DNA from 3 places in the Luteipulveratus halotolerans genome. Region 2 is predicted to be linked to each of the others. Evidence: predicted binding sites of a transcription regulator. Region 2 holds the regulator's gene; each other region holds the start of a gene.
What was found. The regulator LexA, encoded in region 2, represses DNA repair genes until DNA is damaged. The targets are predictions, from matches to a motif close to TCGAACANNTGTTCGA.
Positions count from the first base shown of each region.

Region 1: a site for LexA is predicted at 5,461-5,476, ahead of VV01_RS17815 (HNH endonuclease signature motif containing protein). Genes of this name have one in related genera too.
Region 3: a site for LexA is predicted at 3,537-3,552, ahead of ruvC (crossover junction endodeoxyribonuclease RuvC). Genes of this name have one in related genera too.

Region 1 covers NZ_LAIR01000002.1:3,539,714-3,549,620, forward strand. Annotated here, with positions in the region: gene VV01_RS17780 (ABC1 kinase family protein) at 1-757, shown strand, start outside; gene VV01_RS17785 (hypothetical protein) at 738-1,067, shown strand; gene VV01_RS17790 (NAD(P)/FAD-dependent oxidoreductase) at 1,074-2,399, shown strand; gene VV01_RS17795 (WhiB family transcriptional regulator) at 2,482-2,808, shown strand; gene VV01_RS17800 (MerR family transcriptional regulator) at 2,821-3,249, opposite strand; gene VV01_RS17805 (DHA2 family efflux MFS transporter permease subunit) at 3,246-4,757, opposite strand; gene VV01_RS17810 (NADPH-dependent FMN reductase) at 4,754-5,329, opposite strand; gene VV01_RS17815 (HNH endonuclease signature motif containing protein) at 5,486-6,934, shown strand; gene VV01_RS23455 (hypothetical protein) at 6,948-7,112, opposite strand; gene VV01_RS17820 (purine-cytosine permease family protein) at 7,111-8,622, shown strand; gene VV01_RS17825 (cysteine hydrolase family protein) at 8,619-9,140, shown strand; gene VV01_RS17830 (response regulator transcription factor) at 9,306-9,907, shown strand, end outside.
Region 2 covers NZ_LAIR01000002.1:1,190,567-1,200,473, reverse strand. Annotated here, with positions in the region: gene VV01_RS06265 (vitamin B12-dependent ribonucleotide reductase) at 1-2,836, opposite strand, end outside; gene nrdR (transcriptional regulator NrdR) at 2,860-3,360, opposite strand; gene VV01_RS06255 (methyltransferase domain-containing protein) at 3,703-4,563, shown strand; gene VV01_RS06250 (LysM peptidoglycan-binding domain-containing protein) at 4,586-4,969, opposite strand; gene lexA (transcriptional repressor LexA) at 5,202-5,918, shown strand; gene VV01_RS06240 (hypothetical protein) at 5,928-6,635, opposite strand; gene VV01_RS06235 (NAD-dependent protein deacetylase) at 6,686-7,549, opposite strand; gene VV01_RS06230 (LysR family transcriptional regulator) at 7,696-8,607, shown strand; gene VV01_RS06225 (AEC family transporter) at 8,614-9,537, shown strand; gene VV01_RS06220 (ComEC/Rec2 family competence protein) at 9,542-9,907, opposite strand, start outside.
Region 3 covers NZ_LAIR01000002.1:1,632,087-1,641,993, reverse strand. Annotated here, with positions in the region: gene VV01_RS08410 (vWA domain-containing protein) at 1-271, shown strand, start outside; gene pdxT (pyridoxal 5'-phosphate synthase glutaminase subunit PdxT) at 317-928, shown strand; gene VV01_RS08400 (alkaline phosphatase D family protein) at 997-2,586, shown strand; gene VV01_RS08395 (YebC/PmpR family DNA-binding transcriptional regulator) at 2,696-3,466, shown strand; gene ruvC (crossover junction endodeoxyribonuclease RuvC) at 3,581-4,108, shown strand; gene ruvA (Holliday junction branch migration protein RuvA) at 4,105-4,698, shown strand; gene ruvB (Holliday junction branch migration DNA helicase RuvB) at 4,695-5,798, shown strand; gene yajC (preprotein translocase subunit YajC) at 5,952-6,350, shown strand; gene secD (protein translocase subunit SecD) at 6,358-8,208, shown strand; gene secF (protein translocase subunit SecF) at 8,208-9,365, shown strand; gene VV01_RS08360 (adenine phosphoribosyltransferase) at 9,362-9,886, shown strand.

The DNA of each region.
Region 1 (9,907 bases), 2.3 Mb from region 2:
CACGCGGGCGATGTCACGCGTGTTTCGCGGACACCCGTTCATCCGGGTGCCCGCAGTCGTGTCGGACCTGAGCACCACTCGCGTGCTCACCACCACCTGGCTCGACGGCGTCCCGCTGCGCAGCGTCGCCGACGCCGACCCGGACACGCGGCGTCGGACCGCCGAGATCCTCTACCGGTTCTACGGGCTCACGCCGCACCGCAACGGCATCTACAACGCCGACCCGCACCCCGGCAACTGCCTGGTCATGGCCGACGGCACGCTGGCGTTCCTCGACTTCGGCCTCCTCGGTCGGCTGTCGCTGCACGACTCGGCCGCCGAACGCGCGACGCTCCGGGCGGTCATCGAGGGTGACGCCGAAGCCCTGGCGCGACTGTCGTACGAACGCGGTTTCCTGTCCGACCCGAGCGCGGTCGACGCCGACGACCTGCTGTCGATGATGCGCTCGGTGTGCTGGTGGTTCTGCGAGGACCGCGAGGTCGAGATCTCGTCCGCAGCTGTCAACGAGCTGCCCGCGCAGATGGCGACTCCGCGCGCGAGTCTCGCTCTGGCACAACAGTTCTCGATGCCGTCGACGTACGCCTTCCGGGCGCGCGCCGAAGGCCAAATCCCTGGGCTCCTCAGCACATTGCGTCCCACGATCAACCTGCATCGGGTCGCCCGCGAGTGGGTGTACGACGAGCCGCCGGTCACTGGGCTCGGCCGGGTCGAGCGCGCCTGGGCGATGGAGGCGGGCCATGCTGCTCCGGCATCCTGACCGGCTGCTCGCCGGCGTCCGCGAGGTCCTCGAACCGGTGCTCATGCCGCTCGCCGACGAGCCCGTCGTACAACGCCTGCTGCGCGAGGTGTCCGCCGGGCGCGACCGGTTCATCCGCGCCCAGGAGGGCGTCCTCGGGGCGCTCAACCTGCCCACCGCCACCGACGTGGCACGCCTCGAACGCCGGATGCGCGCGCCCGCCGACGCCCTGGACCGGCTCGACGAGCAGCTCGAACGCGTCGAGGCGAGGCTGCGCCGCATCGAGGGCGCCGTGACCCACGAACCCACCACGTCCACCGCACAGGAGTGAGCAGTCATGACACAGCGAGTTCCGCACGTCCTCGTCGTCGGAGGCGGTTACGTCGGGTTGTACACCGCGTACGGCCTGCGCCGCGCCGCCCGCAAGGGCCGGGTCCGCGTGACCGTGGTCGACCCCCGGTCGGCCATGACCTACCAGCCGTTCCTGTCCGAAGCGGCGGCCGGCTCGATCGAGCCCCGACACGTCGTCGTCCCCTTGCGCACGGTCCTGTCCGGCTGCGACGTGATCACCGGTCGCGTCACCGGGCTGGACCACGGCCGACGGACCGCGACGATCACGCCCACCGAGGGTGCGGCGTACGACGTCGGGTACGACCACGTCGTCCTCGCGCTCGGGTCGGTTTCACGCACGCTCCCGATCCCGGGGCTCGCCGAGAACGCCATCGGGTTCCACCAGGTCGAGGAGGCGATCGCGCTGGGCAACCAGGTGATCGACCGGCTGGATGTCGCTGCGTCGCAACGAGATTCAACCCTGCGGACGGCCGCACTGACGTTCGTGGTCGTGGGCGCCGGGTATGCGGGCGTCGAGGCGTTCGCCGAGCTGGAGGACATGGCCCGCGACGCGACCCGCCACTACCCCACGATCGAGCCGAGCGATCTGCGCTGGGTCCTCGTCGAGGCGTCCGACCGCATCCTGCCCGAGGTCAGCGACAGCCTCGGCCGGTACGCGCTCGCCCAGCTGGAGCGGCGCGCCCTCGAGGTGCGGCTCGACACCCGCCTCGTGTCGTGCGTCGACGGCCACGTCGTGCTGACCGACGGCACCGAGCTGGACGCCGACACGATCGTCTGGACGGCCGGCGTACGGGCTCACCCCGACCTCGTCGGCACCGGCCTGCAGCTGGACACGCTGGGCCGCGTCGTGTGCGAGCCGACCCTCGCGGTCGCCGGGTGCCGGCACGCCTGGGCTGCCGGCGACAACGCCGCCGTACCCGACCTGACCGGCGAGGACGGCGCGCTGTGCAGCCCGAGCGCCCAGCACGCCGTGCGGCAGGCGAAGGTCCTCGCGCGCAACATCCTGCGCGCGATCGACGCCGAGCCGCTGCAGTCGTACCGGCACCGGCACGTCGGCTCCGTCGCGAGCCTGGGCCTGCACCGCGGGGTCGCCGAGCTGTACGGCGTCCGCGTCAAGGGATGGCCGGCGTGGCTGCTGCACCGGAGCTATCACATGTCGCGGATCCCGACGTTCAACCGCAAGCTGCGCGTGGTCCTCGACTGGACCATGGCGATGTTCTTCCGCCGCGAGGTCTCGTCGCTGGGCAGCCTCCAGCGGCCGGCAGAGGAGTTCCGGCGAGCTGCATCGTCGACGGCGCCCCGCGCCTCGTGACCGATGTAGGGCGGATGTAGGCCACATGTAGGGCGGGTCATTAGCGTCGCCGAACGACGAACAGCTACGGGGGAAGCAGGAGATGCGGAACGACAACCGCTGCACCACCACGAGACGGGCCACACGCCTCGTACACCTGATCAACGAGACGTTGCTGGCCCACGACGACGGCGACACGCTGCCGTGCCGGACGCACGACCCGGCGATCTGGTTCGCGGAGAGCCCGGTCCAGGTCGAGCGCGCCAAGACACTGTGCCGCGTCTGCCCGTTCCAGGCCCAGTGCCTCGCGGACGCGCAGGAACGTCAGGAGCCCTGGGGCGTCTGGGGAGGCGAGTTCCTCGTCGACGGGGAGATCCTCGTCAAGAAGCGCGCCCGCGGTCGACCGCGCAAGAAGCTGGACGCGGCGTAGCGCTCTGGTCGATCAGGTCGTGCGCGCCGGGCCCATCCGGTACGGGGTCGGCTCGACCTGGTCGTCGACCGGCACCTCGCACAGCCGGTCCTGGGTGACGATGTCGGCCATCGCCCGGCGCAGCACGCGCACCCGACGCTCACCCTCGGCCAGGATCGCGTCGTACATCGCCCGCCAGTGCTCGTCCGTCGCGCTCCCGTCCTCGGGCAGCACCGTCAGCAGATCGCGAATGTCGTTGACAGTCATGCCTACTCGCTGCGCGACGCGTGCGACACGAATGCGGCAGGGTGCGGTGCGGTCGAAGCGGCGCTGGTTGCCGCTCGTCCGTTCGCTCACCAGCAGACCGTGCTTCTCGTAGAACCGCACGGCCGAGACCGCGACGCCGGCCTGGCGTGCGACGTCGCTGACCGTGAGGGTGCGCTCGAGCATCTGGGTGGTCATCGGTCCTCCTGCGGCTGGGACTTCGGCGGTCGGGACGCCCGAGGCATGAGCGTGAGCGCCAGGACGAGTGCGGTGCCGATCAGCAGGACGACCGCGAGCTGGGTGAGGCGTTGTGCGTCGACGAGGTCAGGGGCGACGTCGGCACGCGCCGGTCCGGACAGGCGCGCCGCGCCTTCGAGTCCGTCGTCGAGCAGGGGTGCCCGCCAGGCGACAGCGGCGGCCAGCAGGGCGGTGACCGCCGCCGTCCCGAACGCCGACGCCAGCTGTTGGGCCAGGCCCATCACCGACGAGCCCGACGCCAGGTCGGCACCGTCGAGGTCGCGTGTGGCGGCCGTCATCGCGGGCAGGATGACCGCACCGGCGCCGAGCCCGATCACGGCGGAGGCGGCCATCAGCACGACGTACGACGTGTCGGGCCGCAGCACGACGGCGAGCGTCACGGCTCCGGCCAGCGAGACGGTGAGCCCGGCGGCGACGATCCGCCAGGGCTCGACCCGGTCGACCAGTCTGGTCGCCACCTGCATCATCAGCCCGGTCGCCAGCGCGACCGGGATGCTCATGCTTCCCGCGGTGAGCGCGGAGTCGCCGCGCATCACCTGGACGTAGGTCGGCAGCAGCAGCATCGACCCGAAGTACGCCGCCCCGAAGAGCACGAGCACGACCACGCTGCTGGCCATGCTGCGCCGCCACAGCAGGGCGACGCGCAGCAGCGGTGCGGACGTCGTGCGCGCGTGGCGGACGAACCCGAGCATCAGCCCGAGCCCCGCGGCGATCAGCGCGAGTCGGAGCGCTGCCGGCAACGCGGCCTCGCCCAGGCCGAGCACCGTGATGACCGACGCGGGCAGGAGCAGCGCGAGACCACGGACGTCGACCGGCTCGCGGGTGCCGGCTCCGTCGGGAGGCGCGAGCCGGCGTACGAGCACGGCGGCCAGCAGGGCGGGCGGCACGGTGATGAAGAAGATCGCGCGCCACGACCAGGTGTCGATGAGCCAGCCGGACAGCACGGGGCCGGTCAGCGGTCCGAGGAGCACGGGTAGCCCAAGGAGGCTCGCGACCTTGCCCCGCTGCGCGGCCGGCACGCCGCGCATCAGCAGCATCATCGCGACCGGGTTGACCAGGCCGCCGCCGAGGCCCTGGACGACGCGCGCGGCGATCAGGGTGACGGGCCCGGAGGCCAGTCCGGCGAGCACCGAGCCGAGCGCGAAGACGAGCATCGCCGCGACATACGTCCGGCGCGGGCCGTAGCGCGTGCTCAGCCGTGCCGCCAGCGGGAGCGTCGTGACGAGCGCCAGGATGTACGCCGTCGTCGTCCACTGCATCGTCGCGAGCGACGCGTCGAGCTCGCGCATCAGCACCGGCACCGCGACGACCGTGATCGTCGTGTCGAGGACGATGCACAAACCGCCGACGGCGAGGGCGAGACCGCGCCGGGTTCGGCCGGTGGCGGCGTCGTCGTACGCCGTCGGTTGCGTGGGCGGGCGCGCGGAGGCTCGTGCGTCGATGGTCATGCCGGCACCAGGTCCGCAGCGTCGCGCCCGCGGGCCACCCGCAGGGCCGTGGCCCACCAGTGCAGCTCGGCGACCGTTGCCTCAAGGGCACCGACGACCTGCTCAGGAGGCTCGAAACCGTTGTCCCCCAGGTGATTCCACGGTGCGCTGAGCGTGACGACGTTGCGGGTCGTCACGGCCGACAGCTCGGGGAAGATCAGCCGCAGCTGCTCGATCGCGCGGATCCCGCCCGACCCGGCGCCGTACGCCACGAACGTCACCGGCTTGCGAGTCCACTCCGTGTAGTGCCAGTCGATCGCGTTCTTCAGAGCGGCCGGGAAGCTGTGGTTGTACTCGGGCGTGAGGACGACGAACCCGTCGGCGGCGTTCATCCGGTCGGCGATCGGACTGTCGCCGGAGCCCGGACGGAGCTCGGCCTCAGGCAGTCGCACGGTCGCCAGATCGATCACGTCGAGGTCGATCCAGGTGTGCTGAGCGAGCTGTGCGCGCAGCCAGGCGACGATCGGGTCGGCCATCCGCGAGGTCCGAACACTGCCGACCAGCAGCACGATGCGCATCTTCGAGGTGTCCATGACGGGGACGCTAGAAGTTGAACAAAGGTTGAGGTCAAGCGTGGGTTCGAGCAGTCCCGCGCGCCCCCTTTCCCCGCGACTGAGCCCTGGTGACGTCGGCCCTGTGGATGATCGAGACGGGCTGTCGGTGTTCGAATGTATGTTCGACTCATGGCCATGCAGCCGCTCGTTCCACAGGTCGAGGAGCTCTCGACCGTCGCCGGGCTGCGCGCTGCCGCCGCCGTGGTCGCCGACGCGGTGGATGCCGAGCTGTGGCGGCTGTCGGGTGCCGAGGTCGAGGAGCTGATCGGTCTGGCGGCCGCGACGCGCAGCGCGCTCGACCGGCTCGACGCCGTTGCGGTGCGTGAGGGTCTGGAGCGCGGCCTGCACCGCGAGCAGGGCTTCGGCGCCGTCGACTGGGTGCGCTCGTGTCAGCGTCGGACCGGCGCACCCGTGGGCGATGTCGCGCACGCTGCCCGTGTGGTGCGCGTGGTGCAGTGCGCTTCCCGGGTCGGCGGTCGGGCCGTGTGGTCGGCGTTCCGGCTCGGCACGTTGCCACTCGGCAAGGCCGACCAGATCGGCCGGTTCGAGCGCGAGGTCACGCCGGTGGTGGCTGCCGACACGGTCCTCGAGACGGTCGACCATCTCGTCGACGCCGCCTCCGACACCGCAGACACCACCGGCCTCACCGAGCGCGAGCTGCGCACGGCGATCCGCTACGCCGGCGAGCTGATGAAGCCCGAGCGCGACCTCGACCGCGAGCACGAGGCCCTGGCGCGTGGCCGGTCGTTGACGTCGGGGCCCGGGCCGGGCGGGCTGTGCGCCTATCGCCTGCTCCTCGACCCTGCGGGTGCCGCCGTCGTCGACGCTGCCGTCGCCGGACTTTCTGCGCCGGTGACGGGCCCGGACCGTGAGCCCGACCTGCGGCCGGCAGCTCAGCGCCGCGCTGACGCGTTGGTCGAGATCGTGCGACGCGGTGTGTCCTCCCCGGGTGAGCAGCCGACCACCGCCAAGGCCCAGGTGATCGTCACCATGACGCTCGACCAGCTGCTCGCCGACCTGGCCACCCATCACGGAGCCCGGGCTCGCACCGACACGCCTGCACCCGGTGCTGCAGCGGAGTCCGGTCCTGCATTCGGCGCTGGGGTTGAAGTTGCATTCGACGCTGCGTTCGGGACGTCGTTCGGCGCGGGGGCTCCCACTACCTTCGGCTCTGCGTTCGGCGCGGGGGTGGGCGCTGCGCTCGGGGCCGGCGCAGGTGTCACCGCCACCGGCCAGGTGCTCTCGGGCGGCGAGGTACGCCGGATGGCCTGCGACGCCGGCATCGTGCCGATGGTCCTGGGCAGCAGAGGCGAGGTGCTCGACGTCGGCCGCGAGCAGCGGCTGTTCACGCTCGGCCAACGGCGTGCGCTGTGGCGCCGTGACGGAGGCTGCACCTACCCCGGGTGCACGATCCCACCGCAGTGGTGCGATGCCCACCACGTGATCTGGTGGTCACGCGGCGGCACGACCGACGTCTCCAACGCAGCACTGCTGTGCGGGCGCCACCACACCCTCGTGCACCGCCGCGACCTGACCGCGACGGTGACCGCCACCGGTGTCGTCTGGCACACCGGGCTCGCATGACGACCCTGCCCTCTCAGCCCTCCGGCGACGGCGGGCTGCGGAGCATGCGCGCGAGGGCACTCCCGACGTACAAGCGCCGCTGGTCCGAGCCGACGTCGCGTCGTACGAGGTCACGGACCCGACGTACGAACGCCGGTGCCGAGACCCGCGGTGCGTTCGGCGCTACGTTGTGGTCCATGGCGACCCCTCTGTCAGCTGAGCCTGCGCCCCCGGCCGCCACCGGCGCCGCAGCATCGGTCGAGGCCAACGGCCTCAACGTCATCCACGAGTCGGAGCGGCACGGCACGCCGCGCTCGTTGTTCTGGCCGTGGTTCGCGGCCAACATCTCGGTGCTCGCAATCCCCTACGGCGCCTACGTGCTCGGCTTCGGCCTGTCGTTCGGGCGGGCGCTGCTCGCGATGGTGCTCGGCACGGTGCTGTCGTTCCTGCTGTGCGGGTTCGTCTCGCTCGCGGGCAAGCGCGGCTCCGCGCCGACGATGGTGCTGTCGCGAGCATCGTTCGGTGTCAACGGCAACCGCGTGCCGGCGTTCCTGTCGTGGCTGCTGCTCGTCGGCTGGGAGACCGTGCTCGTCGTGCTCGCCACGCTCGCGAGCGCCACCGTGTTCGACCGGCTCGGCTGGGGCGGCGGCAACGAGACCAAGGTCGTCGCGTTGATCCTGGTCGCCGGAATCACGGTGGTGGCAGGCGTTTTCGGCTTCCAGATCATCATGAAGGTGCAGACCTGGATCACGATGGCGACCGCCGTGCTGACCGTCGTCTACATCGCGTTGTCGTGGGACGAGATCAGCTGGGACGCGGTCACCGCGCACAGCAGCGGCGGGCTGCCCGAGGTCATCGGCGCCACCGTCATGCTCGTCACCGCGCTCGGCCTCGGCTGGACCAACGCCGCCGCCGACTACTCCCGCTACCTGCCCCGGTCGGCGTCCTCGCGCGGTGTCGTCTTCTGGCCGACGTTCGGCGCCTCGCTGGGCCCGCTCGTGCTGATCTTCTTCGGCATCCTGCTCACCGGGTCGAGCGAGAAGATGTCGACGGCGGTCCAGTCCGACCCGATCGGCGCGCTCACGACGATCCTGCCGACGTGGTTCCTGGTGCCGTTCGCGCTCGTCGCGATCCTCGGTCTCATCGGCGGCACCGTGCTCGACATCTACTCCTCCGGCCTGTCGTTGCTGAGCATGGGCCTGCGCGTGCCGCGCTACGTCGCCGCCCTCATCGACGGTGTCGTGATGACGCTCGGCGCGATCGCGGTCGTGTTCTTCGCCGACGACTTCATCGGCCCGTTTCAGGGCTTCCTCATCACCGGCGGCGTGCCGCTCGCGGCGTGGTGCGGCATCTTCCTCGCCGACATGGTGCTGCGCCGCCGCGACTACCACGACGAGGACCTGTACGACGCTCGCGGCCGCTACGGCTCGGTGCGCTGGTCGGCGCTGGGTCTGCTCGCCCTCGGCACCGCCGTCGGCTGGGGTCTGGTCGTCAACACCACCGGCACCGGCTGGCTGGAGTGGCAGGGCTACCTGCTCGACGCGTTCAACCTCGGCGGCAAGGAAGGCACCTGGGCGTTCGCCGGCCTCGGTGTGCTGGTGTCGCTGCTGATCGGCTTCGTCGGCACCTGGCTGCTGACCCGCGGTGAGGTCGCCCGCCAGGAGGCCCTCGACGACGTGGCGCACGACGAGCCGGTGGCGGCGTCGTGAGCGCCGCCTCCGACGTTCTGCTCGTCATCGACGCCCAGAACGTGTTCGCCGACCCCGAGAGCGACTGGGGCTCACCGATGTTCGCGGATGCGCGACCGCGGATCGCGAGCCGCGTGGCGGCGTACGACGACCGTGTCGTGTTCACCCGGTTCATCGCGCCCGAGACGCCCGAGGGCGCGTGGGTGAAGTACTACGAGGACTGGCCGTTCGCGCTCACCTCCCCCGACGCGAGGCAGTACCGCATGATCGACGAGTACGCCGACCGCCCGACCGTCGACGAGACGACGTTCGGCAAGTGGGGGCCGCAGCTGGAGCGGGCGCTCGGTGACGCGCGGTCGGTCGAGCTCGTCGGCGTCGCGACCGACTGCTGCGTCATCTCGACCGCCCTCGCGATGTCGGACGTGGGCTACGCGCTCACGGTCCGGGCCGAGGCATGCGCCGGCTCGACGCCCGACAACCACACCAAGGCCCTCGACGTGATGGCGCTCTACAGCCCCCTCATCACCGTCGAGCGCTGACGGCAACGCCGCGTCCCGCGCAGGTGACGGTCCGGCATCACGCAGCCCTGCGCTTCCGACTCGTGGCGAGACTTCGTCACCGCGCTTGAGGCCCCAGCGCCCGGGGTGCTATCTCAGTGCCCACGCGGTCCGGCCGTACCGGGCCGGCTCAGGGGAGGACTCAGGGTGACGCCACCTGAACGGCACGATGCCCGGACGCTCGGCGTGGCTCTGCGCGCGGCCGTCACCGACGTCGCGATGTCGGATGGACCGCCACCGCCCGGTCTGAGCCTGTTCGCCGTCGGGCAGGGGCCGATCACGAAGCGTCTCGTCGACATCGAGGCGCAGACCGTGCGCAGCGTCTGGAGCACCAACCCGACGCTCAGCTTCGACCCCGAGAACCCTGCCTTCGAGCTCGAGGACCGTTCGTACGCACGCAAGGTCGATCTGCAGAGGATCACGACCGAGCGAGCGCTGCGGTTCAGCCCTCTGCTGCCGTCGTTCACCCCGCAGATCCGGGTGGGCACCGCCATGCTGCGCCTCATCATCAGCGACGAACGGCTCGCCCTCCTGGAGGGACCCGACACCGCCCGTGGCGAACCCGTGGCCTGGGCGGCGACGTCGGGCACGTTCCTCGCGCGCGCTCTCGAGCTGTGGCACGTGACCTGGGCGGAGTCGCGACCCGTGCTCGCCGACAGCGAGGAGCCCCCGCTCAACGCTCGCCAGCTGTCGGTCGCACGCGCCATGTGCCTGGGTCGCACCGACGCCGCGATCGCTCGCGCGCTCGA
Region 2 (9,907 bases):
CGGGACGCATCTTGGTGCCGCACGTCATGCACATCGGCGCATCGGCCGCCTTGCCCTGGAACTTCTCCAGCAGCTCGGCGGAGGAGTGGATCTCGCTGGAGACCTCGCGTGCGTCAGCCGCACCCGAGCCGGACTTCACCTCGACCGCGCTCTCCTCGACCTCGACCTTCTTGGGTGAGGTCGGCGCCGCGGACTGGGAGTACGACTCGAACTCGCCCGCCACGTCGTCCTCGCCCTCGTCGGAGGTCGTGGAGTCGGCGTACGAACCCGTCTCGAGCTGGCGGGCACGCTCCTCGGCGGAGTGGATGCCCATGAAGGACCGGGTCTCGAAGTCGAGGTGGTCCAGCGCCAGGCGACGGAAGACGTAGTCCATGATCGACTGCGCCATCCGCACGTCCGGGTCATCGGTCATGCCAGCGGGCTCGAACCGCATGTTGGTGAACTTCTCGACGTAGGTCTCCAGCGGCACGCCGTACTGCAGCGCCACCGAGACGGCCACCGAGAAGGCGTCCATCACGCCGGCAAGGGTCGAGCCCTGCTTGCCGAACTTCAGGAAGATCTCGCCCAGCTCGCCGTCCTCGTGCGTGCCCGCGGTGAGGTAGCCCTCGGCGCCACCGACCGCGAACGACGTCGTCTGGCTGCTGCGACGCTTGGGCAGACGCTTGCGGATCGGACGGTACTCGACGACCTTCTCGACCGCGGCCTCAGCAGGCTTGTCCTCCGCCTTCTTCTTGCCGTCGGACAGCGGCTGACCGACCTTGCAGTTGTCGCGGTAGACCGCCAGGGCCTTCAGGCCGAGCTTCCAACCCTCCATGTGCACCTCGGCGATGTCCTCGACGGTCGCCGACTCGGGCAGGTTGACCGTCTTGGAGATCGCGCCGGACAGGAACGGCTGGGTCGCGGCCATCATGCGCACGTGACCCATCGGGCTGATGGCCCGCTCGCCCATCGCACAGTCGAAGACCTCGTAGTGCTCCGGCTTGAGGCCGGGAGCGTCGATGACGTGGCCCTTGTCGGCGATGTGCTCGACGATCGCCTCGATCTGCTCGGTCTGGTAGCCGAGCTTCTTCAGCGCGCGCGGGATGGTCTGGTTGACGATCTGCATCGAGCCGCCACCGACGAGCTTCTTGAACTTGACCAGCGAGAAGTCCGGCTCGATGCCGGTCGTGTCGCAGTCCATCATGAAGCCGATCGTGCCGGTCGGTGCGAGCACCGATGCCTGCGCATTGCGGTAGCCGTGCTTCTCACCGAGCTCGATGACATCGGCCCAGGCCTTCGTCGCGGCCTTGTGGATGTCGCCGTCCATCGCGTCGAGCGTGCGCACCTCGTCGTTGGCCGCGCGGTGCTTGCGCATGACGCGCTTGTGGGCCTCGGAGTTGCGCGCGTAGCCGGCGTACGGGCCGACGACGGCAGCGATCTCGGCCGAACGCTTGTACGCGGCCCCGGTCAGCAGCGAGGTGATTGCCGCCGCGAGGCTGCGGCCGCCCTCGGACTCGTAGCCGTGGCCGGTGGCCATCAGCAGCGCGCCGAGGTTGGCGTAGCCGATGCCGAGCTGGCGGTAGTCGACCGTGGTCTTGCCGATCGACTCCGTCGGGAAGTCGGCGAAGCAGATCGAGATGTCCATCGCGGTGATGACCAGCTCGACGACCTTCTGGAAGGTCGCGGTGTCGAACGTGTCGTCGTCCTTGAGGAACTTCAGCAGGTTGAGGCTCGCCAGGTTGCACGAGGAGTTGTCGAGCGACATGTACTCCGAGCAGGGGTTGGACGCCGTGATGCGACCGGTCTCGGGGTTGGTGTGCCAGTCGTTGATCGTGTCGTCGTACTGCAGACCCGGGTCCGCGCACTCCCACGCGGCCTGGTTGATCTTGTCGAACAGCTCGCGCGCGTCGACCTCCTCGATGACCGAGCCGTCGCTGCGCGAGGTGAGGCCGAACGTGGTGCCGTCGGCCACCGCGCGCATGAATGCATCGCTCACGCGCACCGAGTTGTTGGCGTTCTGGTACTGGACCGAGGTGATGTCCTTGCCACCGAGGTCCATGTCGAACCCGGCGTCGCGCAGCGCGCGGATCTTGTCCTCCTCGCGCGCCTTGGTCTCGACGAATTCCTCGATGTCGGGGTGGTCCACGTCGAGGACGACCATCTTGGCCGCGCGCCGCGTGGCGCCACCGGACTTGATGGTGCCCGCCGAGGCGTCGGCACCGCGCATGAACGACACCGGGCCCGAGGCCGTACCACCGCTGGAGAGGAGCTCCTTGGAGGAGCGGATGCGCGAGAGGTTGAGGCCGGCGCCGGAGCCACCCTTGAAGATGAACCCCTCTTCCTTGTACCAGTTGAGGATCGAGTCCATCGAGTCGTCGACCGACAGGATGAAGCAGGCCGAGACCTGCTGGGGGCTCTTGGTGCCGACGTTGAACCACACCGGCGAGTTGAACGCGAACACCTGGTGCAGCAGCGCCCATGTCAGCTCGTGCTCGAAGATCTCGGCGTCGTCGTCGGACCGGAAGTAGCCGTGGTCCTTGCCGGCCTTGACGTAGGTCAGGACGACCCGGTCGATCAGCTGCTTGAGGCTCTTCTCACGCACGTCGGAGCCCAGCGCCCCACGGAAGTACTTGGTCGTGACGATCGTCGAGGCGTTGAGCGACCAGAAGTCCGGGAACTCCACACCGCGCTGCTCGAAGATCGTCTCGCCCGTCTTCCAGTTCTGCTGGACGACGTCGCGCGACTCCCAGGTCACCTCGTCATAGGGGTGCACACCTGGCTGGGTGAAGATCCTCTCGACCTTCACGCCCTTGGTCCTGCGACGAGCCTGCGACTGCGTGCGCGCCGTCTCGGTCATGGTGACTCTCCCTCTCCTCGTACTCACTGATCGTCTCGCTGACCACTGACAGTGGTCGTGTCGTCCTGGGAGGCCCCCTGGGCCTCGATGCGCAGCAGCGTGATCGCCGACTCGAAGTCCTCCAGCGAGTCGAACGCCTGGTAGACGCTCGCGAACCGCAGGTAGGCGACCTCGTCGAGCTGCCGCAGCGGGCTGAGGATCTCCAGCCCGACGTCGTGCGCGTCGATCTCGGCCACACCCTTGGCCCGGATCGACTCCTCGACCTGCTGCGCGAGCAGGGCGAGCTGGTCATCACTCACCGGCCGGCCCTGGCAGGCCTTGCGCACACCGCTCATGACCTTGCCCCGCGCGAACGGCTCACTCGCCCCCGACCGCTTCACGACGGTCAGGCTGGCGTTCTCGACGGTCGAGAACCGCTTGCCACAGCTCGGGCACTGGCGGCGCCTCTTGATGCAGGTGCCGTCCTCGTTGGTGCGGCTGTCGACCACCCTGCTGTCGGTGTGCCGGCAGAACGGACAGTGCATGACACCCACTTCCTCTCGACGGCGTCGCCACGACCCCAGCCACCCTTCCGACAACAGTCACGAGGGCATAGGAATGCCCGGGCAACCGCAGCGGGAGACCCCCTCACAGCCGGCTCCTGTGGATATCCGGTGGACAGCTTGGGGACTAGATGTGGATGACTTACAGCCGTGTAACTACTAGATGTAGGGATGCTAAGTCGTCGCGGACCTACGATGCAACACCCGGTCGGGGTCGTGTTGCGGCGGCCCGCAAACGTGCAGGTCAGGGGCTCGCCACGCCTCGACACGGCGCGTCGCCGCACCCCTCGCGGGGCGCGCAGGGCGCGGCTACGATGCACAGGCATGGGGTGGAGAGCCGAGCTGAAGCGAGTCCGCGGCGACCGACTGGCACGCACGATCGCCCGCGCCCACGACGACAAGCTCGACCGACTGATCGCGCACAGCGAGCGCCAGGCCGACCTGCTCGATCGGCTGCTAGCACGGCAGACGCAGCAGGACGCCACCATCGCCGAGCTGCGCACGCGCGTCGAAGCGCTCACACCCACAGCATCCGACGCCACGCCGAGCCCATCGGCGGGCACCTCCGACCAGGACTCCTGGCGCACCAAGGCCCAGGTGGGCGAGCTCGGGTTCCACGTGCATGACACGTTCCGGCAGCACGACGAGCAGTGGTGGCCAGTCATCGACGGAGAGTGGCGCGAGATGGGCTTCAGCCCCGAGGGCTGGCGCGACCGCACGGTCGTCGACGTCGGTGCCGGCTCGCGACTGCGCTCGTTGTGGTTCGAGGGCGCGTCGATCATCGCGATCGAGCCGCTCGCCGACCAGTACATGGAGCAGGTCGCCTGGAGCGACCTCACCCGAGCCACCGAGGTCTACTCGGTGCCCGGTGAGACCTTCGTCCCGGAGGTCGAGGGACGCGCAGACCTCGTCGTCTCGATCAACGCTCTCGACCACGGGTACGACCTCGCCACCTCGATCGGCAACATCGGCCGTTACCTCAAGCCCGGTGCCACCGCCTTCGTGTCGTTCGACATGCACGACACGGTGACCGACGAGATGCACCCCATGGTCGTACGCCACGACGACCTCGTCGAGCTGTTCCCCCGGATCGGCCTCAAGCTGGTCCGCACCGCCGAGCACAGCCGCCGCTACCACGGCGCCACCGGCCCCAAGGCTCGGCACTACTGGTTGCAGCAGGCCTGACACCCACGTCGTTCGCGTCGACTCACGACCCGCTGGGGACCACGAGGGTCTGCCCTGCGTTGACCTCGAGCGAGCTCAGACCGTTGGCCAGCTGGAAGCGCACGACCGCCTCCCCCACCGGCAGCTCCGGCAACCGGGCGTGAGCGATCTCGCTCAACGTCTGCCCCTCGGCCACCGTCACGGTGGACGTAGACGGGGTCGGACCGGCTGCGATCGCGGCCGACGCCATGATCACTCCGAGCGCCGCGATCACGCCGGCCAGAGCCAGCACGAGACGACCACGCGCGGTCAGGCGCAGCCGGGGCTGCCCGGCCCGGGTCAGCAGGTCGGGAACGACCCTGAGGTGTCGCACCTGGGGCGCCGCGGGAGCACGCTGGGGAACCTCCCATGCGGTGACTGCACTCATGACATCCTCCTCGAGACGAACACCTGTGCGATGGAACGCTTGTACGAGTTGTAGCACGGGTGTTCGAACAAGTCCAGGTTGTGCGACGCGACATACGTCGTACAGGTGTTTGAGAACTGTGTCCGAACTCCATAGGCTGCTCTCACAGAACAGGACTGAACCAGCGACCACCGACAGCCCCTGATTTCCCAGGGCGTCCGGCCGCAGACCCACGGGGAACGAGGACGCCGAGATGGCCAAGATCCATGAGATGCCGGAGCCGGACAGCCACAGCCTGACCACGCGCCAGCGCAAGGTGCTGGAGGTCATCCGCAGCTCGATCGACCGCCGCGGCTACCCGCCGAGCATGCGTGAGATCGGCCAGGCCGTCGGGCTCACGTCACCCAGCTCGGTCGCTCACCAGCTCTCGATGCTCGAGCGCAAGGGCTACCTGCGTCGCGACCCGATGCGACCGCGTGCCATGGAGGTCGTCTCCCCCGACCTCGGCAAGCGCCAGCGCGGATACCGCGGGCAGGCGGTCGGTGCCGCCGAGGAGTCCTCGATCGACGAGACCGGCATCAACGACGAGCAGCCGGAGCCCTCGTTCATCCCGGTCGTCGGTCGGATCGCCGCCGGGGGCCCGATCCTCGCCGAGGAGGTCGTCGACGACGTCTTCCCCCTGCCTCGTCAGGTCGTCGGCGAGGGTGACCTGTTCCTGCTCAAGGTCGTCGGCGACTCGATGGTCGATGCCGCGATCTGCGACGGCGACTGGGTCGTGGTCCATCAGCAGCAGACCGCCGACAACGGTGACATCGTGGCGGCGATGCTCGACAACGAGGCGACGGTCAAGACGTTCAAGCGCACCAAGGGCAAGGTGTGGCTGATGCCTCACAACGACGCGTACGAGCCCATCGACGGCGACGACGCCACCATCCTCGGTCGCGTGACTGCGGTGCTGCGCAAGGTCTGAGGCGGGGACTCAGCCGATCAGCTTGCGGCGCAGGTCCAGGGCCGTGGTGGCGTACGCCATCGCGGCTCCGCTGCGTGGCACCTGCGCGTCGTGGGCGACCATGTTGCGCCCGTTGCGCAGCGCAATGGCGGCCTCGACGTAGGCGTCGTTGACCAGGCCGTGTCGCCGCAGCGTCTCCAAGGAGTCCTCGAGGCGGGACCGGGTCCTGATCGACTCGTCGTGCGCGCGGGCGACCGCATTGATGTGGTGGTCCAGCTGCTCCCACGAACGGATCACCAGTCCCGAGGGGTTGCTCCGGCCCAGGACGTCCCACTCGTGCGGAAGCCGGCCCTCCTGCTCGGGCGGCACCGGCCAGTACTGCATCGGTGGGGGCAACGGCCGGTGAGGCGTACTCGGTGGCACGGGCTCGGCGTCCGCCTCCGGTGCGGTGGCCCCGTCGCCGGCCGGCCGGTCAGTCGGCGGCGCAGTCGGCGACGTGGCCGGACCTGCCGGCGAGAACGGCTCGCGGTTGCCGACGGCGCTGGCGCTGCTGCGCTCGGCACCCTCGAGCTCGCGCACGAACTCCGCGGACGCGATCGGGCTGTCGACCTTGGTCATGCGGTCGATGAGGCCCCTCACCTTGTCCCTGAACACCAGGAGCACGACGAGCACCACGACGGGCCAGCTGAGCACGGCACGGATCAGGTTGATCAGATCGGTCCAGGTGGGCTGCTGCATGGGTCCGTCCCGTTCGCCGAGGCTCCGGTCGAACCCCTGTGCGGTCGACCCTACTGATCGAGCGCGGCCTCGAGGGCCTGCAGCGTCGCACCCAGCGGAGCGTCGACCTTGATGGTCGTCTCGGCCTCACCGCGGGTGCGTCCGCGCGTGACCACGGCGACCGGCAGGGAGAGCCGCGCGGCGCGGCGTACGAACCGGTAGCCCGACATCACCATCAGCGAGGAGCCCAGGACGAGCAGACCGCGCGACGCCTCGACCTCGCGAAAACACCGCTCCACCAACGGTTTGGGGACGGACTCACCGAACATCACCACGTCGGGCTTGAGCTTGTCCGACCCGCAGATCACGCAGTGCACCAGCCGGAACGTCGCAGCCAGCTCGTCGGAGATGACGACGTCACCGTCGGGACGGATCTCGCCGTCGACGTCACGGTCGAACCCGGGGTTGGCCAGGGTGAACCACTCGTCGACCGTCGTACGCCGGTAGTGCTCGCCGCAGGTCATGCACACGACCTGGTCGAGCGACCCGTGCAGCTCGATGACGTCGGTGGCGCCGGCCTCCTGGTGCAGCCCGTCGACGTTCTGGGTGATCACGGTGCCGAGCAGGCCGCGGCGCTGAAGACGAGCGACGACCTCGTGACCGACGTTGGGTCGAGCCCGGGCGAACCGTCGCCAGCCGACGTAGCTGCGTGCCCAGTAGCGTTGCCGCGCCTGCGTCGAGCCGAGCAGCTCGGAGGCGGACATCGGCGTGATCCGACGTTCGCCGTCCGGGCCGCGGTAGTCCGGGATGCCGGACTCGGTGGACAGGCCGGCACCGGTCAGACCGACGAGCCCGCCCGTGCGGACGAGCTCGATCATCGACTCCCACGTCCGGACGTCGACCCCCTGCGGGCGGGTCGCACTCGTGTCGGTCACTCCCGCAGTATCGCGCCCGGTCGGGACGGACGCCGCGACGGGGGACGGGAGCACAGCCCGCAGCGGGTAGGGGACGATCCAGGCCATGGATCACGGCCGCAGCACATCAAGTGGCACTCGGTAACTCAGAGTTATAGAATATCTGCATGATCGATGCCGCCGGCCTACGCGTGATGCGCGCCATCTCCGACGAGGGCAGCTTCACCGCTGCCGCCGCCTCCCTGGGCTACTCCCAGCCTGCGATCTCCCAGATGGTGCGCCGACTCGAAGAACGCACCGGCACCGTCCTGGTCGAGCGCCTCGGCCGCACCGTCCGTCTCACCGAGGCGGGTACGGTCCTGGCCCGCCACGCCGGACCCGTCCTGTCCGCGCTCGAGGCCGCCGAGGCCGAGGTCGCCGCGATCGCGGGCCTGCGCTCGGGTCGCGTACGACTGATGGCCTTCCCGTCCTCCTCCTCGACCCTGGTCCCCCGTGCGCTGGCCCTGGTCAAGAAGCGCTTCCCCGACGTGCAGGTCACCTTCGCCGAGGCCGAGCCGCCGGAGTCGCTCGCGGCGCTGCGCGCCGGCGAGTGCGACCTCGCCGTCGCGTTCGCCTACGAAGGCGACGAGCTGCCCCGCGGTGAGGAGGACCTGGACGCGTTCACGATCCGACCGCTGCTCGTCGACGAGGTCCGCCTGGCGGTCTCCAAGGACCATCCGCTCGCCCAGGCCAAGACCGCCAAGATGGCCGACCTGGCGCAGGAGCCCTGGATCGCCGGCTGCCCGCGCTGTCGAGGACACCTGCTCTCCCTCGCTGCGCGTGAGGGGTTCGCGCCCGAGGTGGCGTTCGAGACCGAGGACTACGTCGCCGTGCTCGGACTGGTCGCCGAGGGTCTCGGCGTCGCCCTCGTGCCCGACCTCATCCTGCGCTCCGCGAGCAACCCCGGCGTCGTGACGCTCCCGATCGACCCGGCCAGCCGTCGTACGGTCCATGCCGTGACCACCCCTGACCTCCAACGCGTTCCGGCCGTTCAGGCCACGCTCGAGGCCCTCAACGAAGCCGCCCAGCTCACCTGCTGACCGAGGATGCACGGCGTCCTCGACGGATTCGGAGTCATCGGCGCCGTCATCGGGGTCGGCTTCCTGCTGGCCCACACCGGCGTTCTCGACGCAGCGTCACAACAGCTGCTGGCTCGGCTGGTCTTCTTCATCGCCACTCCGTGCCTGCTGTTCACACTGCTGCTCCAGGCTGACCTGCACCGCGTGTTCTCGCCCGGACTCCTGGTGGCGTTCGGCAGTGTCGTCGTCGCGGCCGGCGTCTATGTCGCACTCGCGCGCCTGATCTGGCGGCGCACCGCCGCCGAGACCGTCATCGGAGCCCTGTGCTCGGCGTACGTCAATGCCGGCAACCTCGGGCTGCCGATCGCGGTGTACGTCATCGGGAGCGGGGCGGCCATCGCGCCGATCCTGCTCATGCAGCTGCTCGTGCTCACGCCCGTCGCGTTCGCGCTCCTGGACACGCTGACCTCCGGGCGGCGCCCCGTGTGGTGGCGCGTGCTCGCCCAGCCGGCGCGCAACCCCATCACGGTCGGATGCTTCCTCGGAGTGGCTCTCGCGCTCACGGGCTGGAAGCCGCCGACCGTCGTGCTCGACCCGGTGACGATGATCGGCGAGATGGCCGTACCCGCGGCTCTGCTCGCCTACGGGGTCTCGTTGCGGCTCGGCCCACGGCCGCTCACCGGCGGGTCCGCCGTCGAGCTGGGGGTCGTGCTGCTGCTCAAGGTCGTCGTCCAGCCGGTCGCGGCCTGGGTGCTCGCTGCAGGAGTGTTCGGGATGAGTGGCAAGGACCTGCTCGCTGCGGTCGTGGTCGCGAGCCTGCCGACCGCGCAGAACATCTTCGTCTACGCGACGAGGTACGAGCGGGGCGAGCTGCTGGCACGGGACTCGATCTTCGTGACGACCATCGCGTCGGTGCCGGTGCTGCTCGGCATCGCGGCTGTGCTGGCGTGAGCGGTCACCCTGGGCGCGCGATCATCGGACGCCCACCCCGTACGACGATCGCCACGTCTCCCCCACGATCGGTCCTCAGCACGGTCGAGCCGCTGTCGCGCAGCAGATCCAGAGTGCGTGCTGCGGGGTGTCCGTAGTCGTTGTCGGCGCCCACGCTGATCACGGCCAACGGCGCACGCACCGCACGCATGAGGTCGGCGTCCTGGTTGGACGACCCGTGATGCGCGACCTTCAGGACACTGATCGGGAGCGAGCCCGGATCGAGCGCGAGCGCCCTGCGCACCTGTGCTTGTGCCTCACGCTCGGTGTCACCGAGGAACAGCATGCGGACCCCGGCGGTCTCGACGTCGAGGACGACGGACGCGTTGTT
Region 3 (9,907 bases), 440 kb from region 2:
GGTGTTCTTCTCCTACCCGCCCCACCCGCTCACGATCGCCTACAGCGTCCGCGAGCTCGACGCCTCGACACGGCTGGGCGCGCAGACGACGATCTTCCGGCTGGGTGACGACCCGGGCCTGGCGCGGTTCCTGGACCAGCTCGCGCGCCGGTGCGGCGGTCGGGTGGTCGCTCCTGAGCTCGACGGTCTCGGTGCCGCGGTCGTCGACGGCTACCTGTCGAGCCGCTCGTTCGGCACCCGGCTCTACGGCGGACCCGATCTCGCGGGCTAACCCGCCCTGACCCGCACGGTCACGGCTGGGCTAGGTTCCTGCGCCGTGACAGGTTCAGCACAGCCGACCGTGGGCGTCCTCGCCGTCCAGGGCGACGTCCGCGAGCATCTGCGAGCTCTCGAGGAGTCCGGCGCCCGAGCGATCGGCGTACGCCGACCCGACGAGCTCGCGCAGGTCGACGGGCTGGTGCTGCCCGGCGGCGAGTCGACCACCATCGACAAGCTGCTGCGCGCGTTCGAGCTGCAGGCACCGCTGCGCGAGCGGATCGCCGAAGGCCTCCCGGTCTACGGCTCGTGCGCCGGCATGATCCTGCTCGCCGACCGGGTGCTCGACGCGACCGGTGACCAGCAGACCCTCGGCGGCCTCGACGTCACGGTGCGCCGCAACGCGTTCGGCCGCCAGGTCGACTCGTTCGAGACCGAGCTGTTCGTCCACGGCGTCGACGGGGGAGCGATGCACGCGGTGTTCATCCGCGCACCGTGGGTCGAGGCGGTCGGACCGGAGGTCGAGGTGCTGGCCACGGTGCCGGAAGGCCCGGCCGCCGGTCGCGTCGTCGCCGTCCAGCAGGGTCCGCTGCTCGCCACGTCGTTCCACCCCGAGGTGACGGGCGACCACCGCATCCATCGCCACTTCGTCACCCAGACTTTGCGCGGCTGACGCCCACCGGCCCCGCTCGCACGGATGACTGGTCCCACCCCACTCATCCGTACGACAGGAGCCAGCCTGTGCCCTCAGCCCAGCTCACCCGACGCCAGCTGCTCGGAGCGACCGGTGCCAGCGGTCTCACCGCGGCAGCGACCCTGATCACCTCCAGCGCCCCCGCCGGCGCGACGCCGTGGTCGCGCACCAACCCGTTCACCCTCGGTGTAGCCAGCGGTGACCCGGCGCCCGACGGCGTGGTCCTGTGGACCCGCCTCGCGCCCGAGCCTCTCGCGCTCGACGGCCGAGGTGGCATGGACGACAAGCCCGTTCAGGTGCTGTGGCAGGTGGCGACCGACCCCGGCTTCGGCGAGCGGACCGTCGTACGCGCCGGCTCGGCCACGGCCACGGCAGCCTTGGGCCACTCGGTGCACGTCGAGCTGAACGGCCTCCTGCCCGACCGCGAGTACTGGTACCGCTTCCGCGCCGGCGACCAGCTGAGCCCGGTCGGTCGTACGCGCACGTCACCGGCGTACGGCGCATCGCTTCAGGAGCTGCGCTTCGCCTTCACGAGCTGCTCCAACCTGCCGGCCGGCTACTTCACGGCGTACCGCCACATGGCGCAGGACGACCTCGACCTCGTCCTGCACCTGGGCGACTACATCTACGAGGGCTCCGGCGCGAGCCCCCTGCCCGGTCGGTCGCACGTCTCCGGCAAGGAGATCTTCACGCTCGGCGACTACCGGACGCGCTACTCGCAGTACAAGACCGACCCCGACCTGCAGGCCGCGCACGCCGCCGCTCCCTGGATCGTGACGCCGGACGACCACGAGGTCGAGAACAACTACGCCGACGAGATCTCGCAGATCGACACCGAGCCCGATCAGGACCGCGCGGTGTTCCGGGCCCGTCGGGCCGCGGCGTACCAGGCCTACTACGAGCACATGCCCCTGCGCCGTCGGTCACTGCCGAGCGGTCCGGACATGCAGCTGTTCCGTCGGATCCGGTACGGACAGCTCGCCGAGTTCAACGTGCTCGACACGCGCCAGTACCGCGACGACCAGATCGAGGGCTGCACCTCGGCGTGCCCCGAGCGATGGGCGCCCGAGCGCACGATCCTCGGAGCCGACCAGGAGGCGTGGCTGCAGGACGGCATCGGAGCGAGCGGCTCGACCTGGAACGTCGTCGCCAACCAGGTCGTCACGTTCGACGCGGACGGCACGGCCGGTGCGGGGGAGAGCTACGGCCTCGACAACTGGATGGGGTACGCCGGTGCCCGGCAGCGCTGGTACGACGCCGTCCACCGCCGCGGCGTCGACAACATGGTCGTCGTCACCGGCGACGCCCACCGCAGCGTGGTCTCCGACCTGAAGCTCGACTTCCGTGACCAGGCCTCGGCCACGGTCGGCGTCGAGCTGCTCGGCACGTCGATCAGCTCGGGCGGCGACGGCACCGACATCGACGCACGCGGCCGGACGTGGCTCGCCGAGAACCCCCACCTGAAGTTCGTCAACGTCCAGCGTGGCTACCAGCGGTGCGTCCTCACCCCCGGCCAGTGGCGTACCGACTACCGCGTCGTGGACGCGGTCACCACCCCCGACGCACCCGTGCGCACCCGGGCCGAGGTGTTCATCGAGTCGGGCCGTCCAGGCGTCGCAGGCATCACCCGACACTGAGCCCGTACGTCGGCCGGTCGCCCCACGACTGGGGTGACCGGCTCCTGCTCGCTAGGATCGCTGGGTGCCCGAACGGGCACACGATCGAGCGACACAGGGAACGGGAGACATGAGCGGTCACTCCAAATGGGCGACGACGAAGCACAAGAAGGCTGCGATCGACGCCAAGCGGGGCAAGCTCTTCGCCAAGCTGATCAAGAACATCGAGGTCGCGGCTCGCTCCGGCGGCGGTGACCCGGCCGGCAACCCGACCCTCTTCGATGCCATCCAGAAGGCCAAGAAGTCCTCGGTCCCCAACGACAACATCGATCGCGCCGTCAAGCGCGGATCGGGTGCCGAGGCCGGTGGCGCCGAGTACCTCGCGCTGACCTACGAGGGCTATGCACCCGGCGGTGTCGCGCTGCTCATCGAGTGCCTCACCGACAACAAGAACCGCGCCGTCGCCGAGGTGCGCACCGCTCTGCAGAAGAACGGCGGCACGATGGCCGACTCCGGCTCGGTCGCGTTCCTGTTCAACCGCAAGGGCGTCGTGATCGTCCCCAAGAAGCAGAGCAAGGAGGACGCCACCGAGGACTCGCTGCTCGAGGTCGTCCTCGACTCGGGCGCCGAGGAGGTCAACGACCTCGGTGAGTCCTTCGAGATCGTCTCCGAGGCCGGCGACTTCGTCGCCGTACGCGAGGCCCTGCAGGCCGCTGACATCGACTACGACTCCGCCGAGTCCTCCTGGCTGCCCACGACGGAGGTGCCGCTCGACAAGGAGGGCGCCAAGAAGATGTTCCGCGTCATCGAGGCGCTCGAGGACAGCGACGACGTGCAGAACGTGTTCGCCAACGGCGACGTCTCCGACGAGGTCCTCGCCGAGCTCGACGCCGAGGACTGAGCTGCGACGACCGGACACGCCGCCACCGCTGCGGCCATCGCCGGCGCCGGCACGATAACGTCGGGCTCGACCGAACACCTGTTCGGTCGAGCCCGATCGCGTGAAGGAGTCCCGGTGCGTGTCCTGGGTGTCGACCCCGGCCTGACCCGTTGCGGTGTCGGTGTGGTCGACGGCGGTATCGGCCAGCCGCTGAGGCTCGTCGCGGTCGGTGTGATTCGCACTCCTGTCGACGACGACCCGGCGCAGCGTCTCTTCGCCCTGCAGACCGAGCTCGAGCAGTGGGTCGAGCGTCACCAGCCGGACGCGGTCGCCGTCGAACGCGTCTTCGCCAAGGCCAACATCAAGGGGATCATGGGCACCGCACAGGCTTCCGCCGTTCCGATGCTCGCGGCCGCGCGCCGCGGGCTGCCGCTCGCGATGCACACGCCCTCTGAGGTCAAGGCCGCGGTCACCGGCAACGGCCGCGCCGACAAGGCCCAGGTCACCAGCATGGTCACGCGCATCCTGCGCCTCGACGTCGCTCCCAAGCCGGCGGACGCCGCCGACGCTCTCGCCCTGGCGATCTGCCACGTCTGGCGTGGGGGAGCGCAGGACCGCCTCGCCCAGGCCGTCGCTCGGCAGCGCGCGGGAGTACGCCGGTGATCGCGAGCCTGAGGGGTGCGGTCGCCTCCGTGGGTCTCGACCACGCCGTCGTCGAGGTCGGCGGAGTCGGCATGCTCGTCCACACCACGCCCGCCACCGCGGCGTCACTGCGGCACGGGCAGGAGGCTCAGCTGCACACCTCCCTTGTCGTGCGCGAGGACTCGCTCACCTTGTTCGGATTCGGCGAGGCCGCCGAGCGCGACCTGTTCGAGCAGGTCCAGACGGTCAGCGGCGTCGGTCCGCGGCTCGCGCTCGCCATGCTGGCGGTGCACCCACCGCAGACGTTGCGGGTCGCGATCTCCGGCGGCGACGTGCTCGCGCTGACCAAGGTGCCCGGCATCGGCAGGAAGGGCGCGGAGCGCATCGTGCTCGAGCTGCGCGACAAGGTGGGCGGTACTGCGAGCGAGGCAGCCGCCGTACCCCAGTCCGCCGGATCACCGGCCCGTGGTCAGGTCACCGAGGCGCTGGTCGGGCTCGGCTGGTCTGCCAAGCAGGCTGATGACGCCGTCGACAAGGTTCTCAAGGTCGAGCCCGACGCCTCCGAGGTGTCAGCCATGCTGCGCCTCGCCCTGCGAGAGCTGGGTCGATGACCGACGACGGCCTGGAGCGGCACGGCGACGACTCCTACGACGCGACGTCGCGCATCGTGGACCCGGGCGGCGACGCTGACGAACGACGGGTCGAGGCGGCGCTGCGACCTCGCCGGCTGGCCGAGTTCCCCGGACAGCCGAGGGTGAGCGACCAGCTGGCCCTCGTGCTCGAGGCCGCCCGCAGACGAGGCGCTCCGCCGGACCACGTGCTGCTCTCCGGGCCGCCCGGGCTGGGCAAGACGTCGCTCGCGATGATCATCGCGGCCGAGCTCGAGCAGCCCATCCGCATCACCAGCGGTCCGGCCATCCAGCACGCCGGCGACCTGGCCGCGATCCTGTCGTCCCTGGCCGAAGGCGAGGTGCTGTTCCTCGACGAGATCCACCGGATGGCGCGGCCCGCCGAGGAGATGCTCTACCTCGCGATGGAGGACTTCCGGGTCGACGTCGTGGTCGGCAAGGGACCAGGCGCGACCGCCATCCCGTTGGAGCTGCCGCCGTTCACGGTCGTCGGCGCGACGACCCGCGCAGGTCTGCTGCCGGCGCCACTGCGCGACCGGTTCGGGTTCACCGGCCATCTCGACTACTACACGGCCGAGGACCTCTCGGCGATCCTGACCCGCAACGCCGACCTGCTCGGCGTCGACGCGACCCGCCAAGGCATCGACGAGATCGCCGGCCGGTCCCGGGGCACGCCCCGTATCGCCAACCGCCTGCTGCGCCGCGTCCGTGACTACGCCCAGGTGCACGGCAAGGGCGTCGTCGATCATGCGGCCGCGCGCGCTGCCCTCGAGCTGTTCGACGTCGACGCCCGAGGGCTCGACCGGCTCGACCGCGGCGTGCTGGAGGCCCTGTGCAAGAGGTTCGGCGGTGGACCGGTCGGCCTGTCGACCCTCGCTGTCGCTGTCGGAGAGGAGCCCGACACCGTCGAGACGGTGGCCGAGCCCTATCTGGTCCGCGAGGGCTACATGATCCGCACACCGCGGGGGAGGGCAGCCGCTCCAGGCGCCTGGGAACACCTCGGGCTGACACCACCCGACGGCCCAGGAACCTCCGCGACACCGTTGCCGTTCGACGAGGGAGAAGGCCGGTTCGCCCTCTGACTCCACCCGCGGTCGCCGCCGACATCGGCGGCCACCCAGAGTTGGGTCGGTGGTGCGGCTCACCTACACTCTGCCGTTGGCCCGGCATCCGAAGTGTGCGGTGCCTGCATACGCCGGTCGTGACCGACCAACCATGGTGAGGAAAGACACGTGATGCCGTCACTGGCGACAGCCTCTGAATCGGGCGGTAGCGCCGGAAGCCTGCTGATCCTGCTGCTTCCGCTGCTGCTCATCGGCCTGATGTTCTGGACGCAGCGGCGTCGCAGCCGTCAGTTCCAGCAGGCGCAGTCCGAGCTCAACGTCGGCGACGCCGTCGCGACGACGTCCGGCCTGCTGGGCCGTCTGGTCGCGCTCGACGACGAGGTCGGCAGCATCGAGGTCGCCGACGGTGTCGTGCTGAGGTTCGACCGTCGTGCGATCGTGCCGCCCACCGTGACCGGATCGCCTGCCGGCGACGCCGACCGCCAGTCGCAGGGCGATGGCCCCGCCCCTGCTGACAACGACGACTCCGACTCATCCGGCCCGGGCTCCACCCCGGCCCAGGGATCCTGAGGTACCCGTGGCAACTCGTTCTCGCGGTGGCCGCTCCAACGGTCACTCCAAGTCGGTCCTCGCTGTTCTGCTCCTGCTGATCGTCGCGCTCTTCGGCGGGGTGGCTGCCAGCACGGCCTTCGCCGACCCCAAGGGTCAGTGGTCGCCCAAGCTCGGCCTCGACCTCGAGGGCGGCCGTCAGATCACGCTCGAGCCGGTGGTCGCCGAGGGCGCCCAGCAGGTCAACAGCGGCCAGGTCGAGCGCGCGGTCGACATCATCCGCAAGCGCGTGGACGGCACCGGCGTCGCCGAGGCCGAGGTGACCACGCTCGGTGAGCGCAACATCGTGGTCTCGGTGCCGGGTGAGCCCTCCAAGGAGATGCTCAGCTCGCTCGCCCGCTCGTCCGCACTCTCCTTCCGCGCAGTCATCTCGCAGACGACCAACGAGCCGGTTCCGCGCAGCCTGCCGCAGCCGCCGAGCGTTCCCAAGCCCACCGCCAAGCCCTCGGCCGGGAGCTCGTCGACGGCCACGCCCAAGGTCAGCAGCTCGCCGACGAGCGGCGCCAACGGCGTCTACCCGCAGGCGTTCTCGCAGGCGACGCCGACCCCGACGCCCACGCCGAGCAGCCCTGCGTCGCCGGCCACGAGCACTCCGGCCGCCTCGACCAAGCCCGCCAACCCGAGCGACACCAAGTGGGCCAGTCAGCCGGTGTCGGCCAACTGGGTCAAGGCTGGGGTGGTCGAGCAGGGCGACACCTACCAGGACCTGCTCCAGGTGTACGACTGCTCCGACAGCGACACCCGGCTCGCAGCCTCGACCAGTCCCGCCAACCAGCCGGTCGTGATGTGCGACCAGACCGGTCAGGCGAAGTTCCTGCTCGGTCCGGTCGAGGTCAAGGGCGACACGATCAGCGATGCGACCTCCGGCCCGGCCACCAACCAGCAGGGTCAGCAGACCGGTGGCACGCAGATCAACCTGAAGTTCAACGGCAAGGGCAAGAAGGCCTTCGGCGACATGACGCGCCGTCTGGCGGGTTTCCAGCAGGACAGCCCCCAGAACAAGTCGGCGATCATCGTCGACGGCCAGGTGCTCGAAGCGCTCGGCACCAACGATGCCATCACCAACGGCGAGGCCCAGATCACCGGGTCGTTCACGCCGTCCAGCGGCAAGCAGCTCGCGGACGAGCTCAAGTTCGGTGCCCTGCCGTTCTCGTTCAAGGAGCTCACCAACGACCAGATCAGCCCTCAGCTGGGTCAGGACCAGCTGCACAAGGGCCTGATCGCCGGCGCGATCGGCATGGTCCTGGTCATCATCTACTCGCTGTTCCAGTACCGCGCGCTGGGCCTGGTGACCGTGGCCTCGCTGCTGGTCTCGGCAGTGATCACCTACGGCGCCGTGACGCTGCTCGGCACGCTCAACAACTTCCGGCTCACGATGGCCGGTGTCACCGGTCTGATCGTGGCGATCGGTATGACGGCCGACAGTTTCATCGTCTACTTCGAACGCGTCCGAGACGAGGTCAGATCCGGACGCCCGCTGAAGGCTGCTGTCGAGAGCGGATGGCAGCGCGCGCGACGGACGATCATCATCTCCGACGTCGTCAACTTCCTGGCGTCCGCAGTGCTGTACATCCTGTCCGAGTCCAACGTGAAGGCGTTCGCGTTCACCCTGGGTCTCACGACGCTCATCGACATCCTGATCGTCATGATGTTCACGCACCCGCTGCTCACGCTGCTCGCCCGGACGAAGTTCTTCGGCGGCGGTCACAAGTGGTCCGGGTTCGACCCCGAACGCCTCGGAGCCAAGGGCGTGACGTACGCCGGTCGGGGCCGGGTCACCATCGCTGACCGCCGCGCGGCAGAAGGAGGGCAGGTCTGATGGCCAGCTTCGCCCAGTTCGGCAACGACCTCTACACCGGTCGGCGTCAGATCAACTTCATCGGTCGACGTCGGCTGTGGTACGCCATCTCAGCCGTCCTGCTCGTCGTCGCCGCGACCGGTGTGTTCGGCCGCGGTCTCAACTTCGGCCTGGAGTTCACCGGAGGCGCCGAGCTGAAGGTCCGCGGTGTGCAGAACACCCAGGACTACGACACGCGCGCCGAGGACACCGTCCGCAAGGCGACCGGCACCGACGACAACCTGATCATCACCAAGATCGGTGACAGCGACATCCGGGTCCAGACCGAGAAGCTCGGCAGCGGCACCGCGGCCGACAACGACAAGGTCGCCACGGCGCTGGCCCAGGAGTTCGGGGTCTCACCGCGCAACGTCGACTCGCAGTTCATCGGCCCGTCCTGGGGCGACACCGTCACCAAGAAGTCGATCCAGTCGCTGATCTGGTTCCTCGCCCTGCTCAGCGTCGTGCTCGCGATCTACTTCCGCACGTGGAAGATGTCGCTGGCCGCGATCATCGCGGTGCTGCACGACCTCTTCTTCACGGTCGGTATCTACGCCCTCGCCGGCTTCGAGATCTCGCCCGCGACGATGATCGGCTTCCTGACGATCCTCGGCTACTCGATCTACGACACGGTCGTCATCTTCGACAAGGTCCGCGAGAACACCCACGAGGCGTTCGCCACGGGTCAGCGCAACTACGACCAGGCCGCCAACTACGCGGTCAACCAGACGGTCGTGCGCTCGATCAACACCACGGTCATCGGTCTGCTGCCGATCGCGGCGGTCCTCGTGGTCGGCTTCACGATGCTCGGTGCGGGCACCCTGCTCGACCTCAGCCTGTCGCTGTTCATCGGTATCGCCGTGGGTGCGTACTCCTCGATCTTCATCGCGACGCCGTTGCTGACCGACCTGCGCCGCGGTGAGCCGTCGATCAAGGAGCTCGCTCGCCGCGCCAAGGCGTACCAGGTGTCGCAGCGGTCGGCCCTGACCGAGGCCAACACGCCCAAGGCAGGCCCCGGTGAGTCCGCCTCCGGCGTCGTCGAGCCCGAGCGTGCCGCAGCCGCTGCGGCAGCACGTGCGACCCGCACCAAGAAGCGCGAGACGCACCCGCTGGCACGCCTCGACCGGGACGACAAGTGACCTCGACGGGCGAGCTCCTCCTGGAGCACACCCGTGACGTCCCTGACTTCCCTCAGCCCGGGGTGCTGTTCAAGGACCTCACACCGCTGTTCGCGGCGCCGAAGGCGTTCGCGACCGTGGTCGCCGATGTCGCTGACCGCTACCGCGGCCGTGTCGACGCGGTGGCGGGCGTCGAGGCGCGCGGCTTCATCATCGGCGGGCCGGTGGCCCTGGCGCTCGGCGTGCCGTTCGTCCCGGTCCGCAAGGCCGGCAAGCTGCCCGGCGACACCGTTCAGCAGACCTACGACCTCGAGTACGGCACGGCCACCATCGAGGTCCACACGGGCGCTTTCGCCGCCCACCGGCGTGCGCTCGTCCTCGACGACGTGCTCGCAACGGGTGGTACGGCGGCCGCGGCGTGCGCCCTGGTGGAGCGTGCCGGCGGCGAGGTGGCCGGCATCGAGATGCTGCTCGAGCTCACCTTCCTCGGTGGCCGAGAGCTGTTGTCGTCGTACGACGTGCACGCCATCGCGGCGGTCTGACCGCTCTCGCAGCAGCTCATT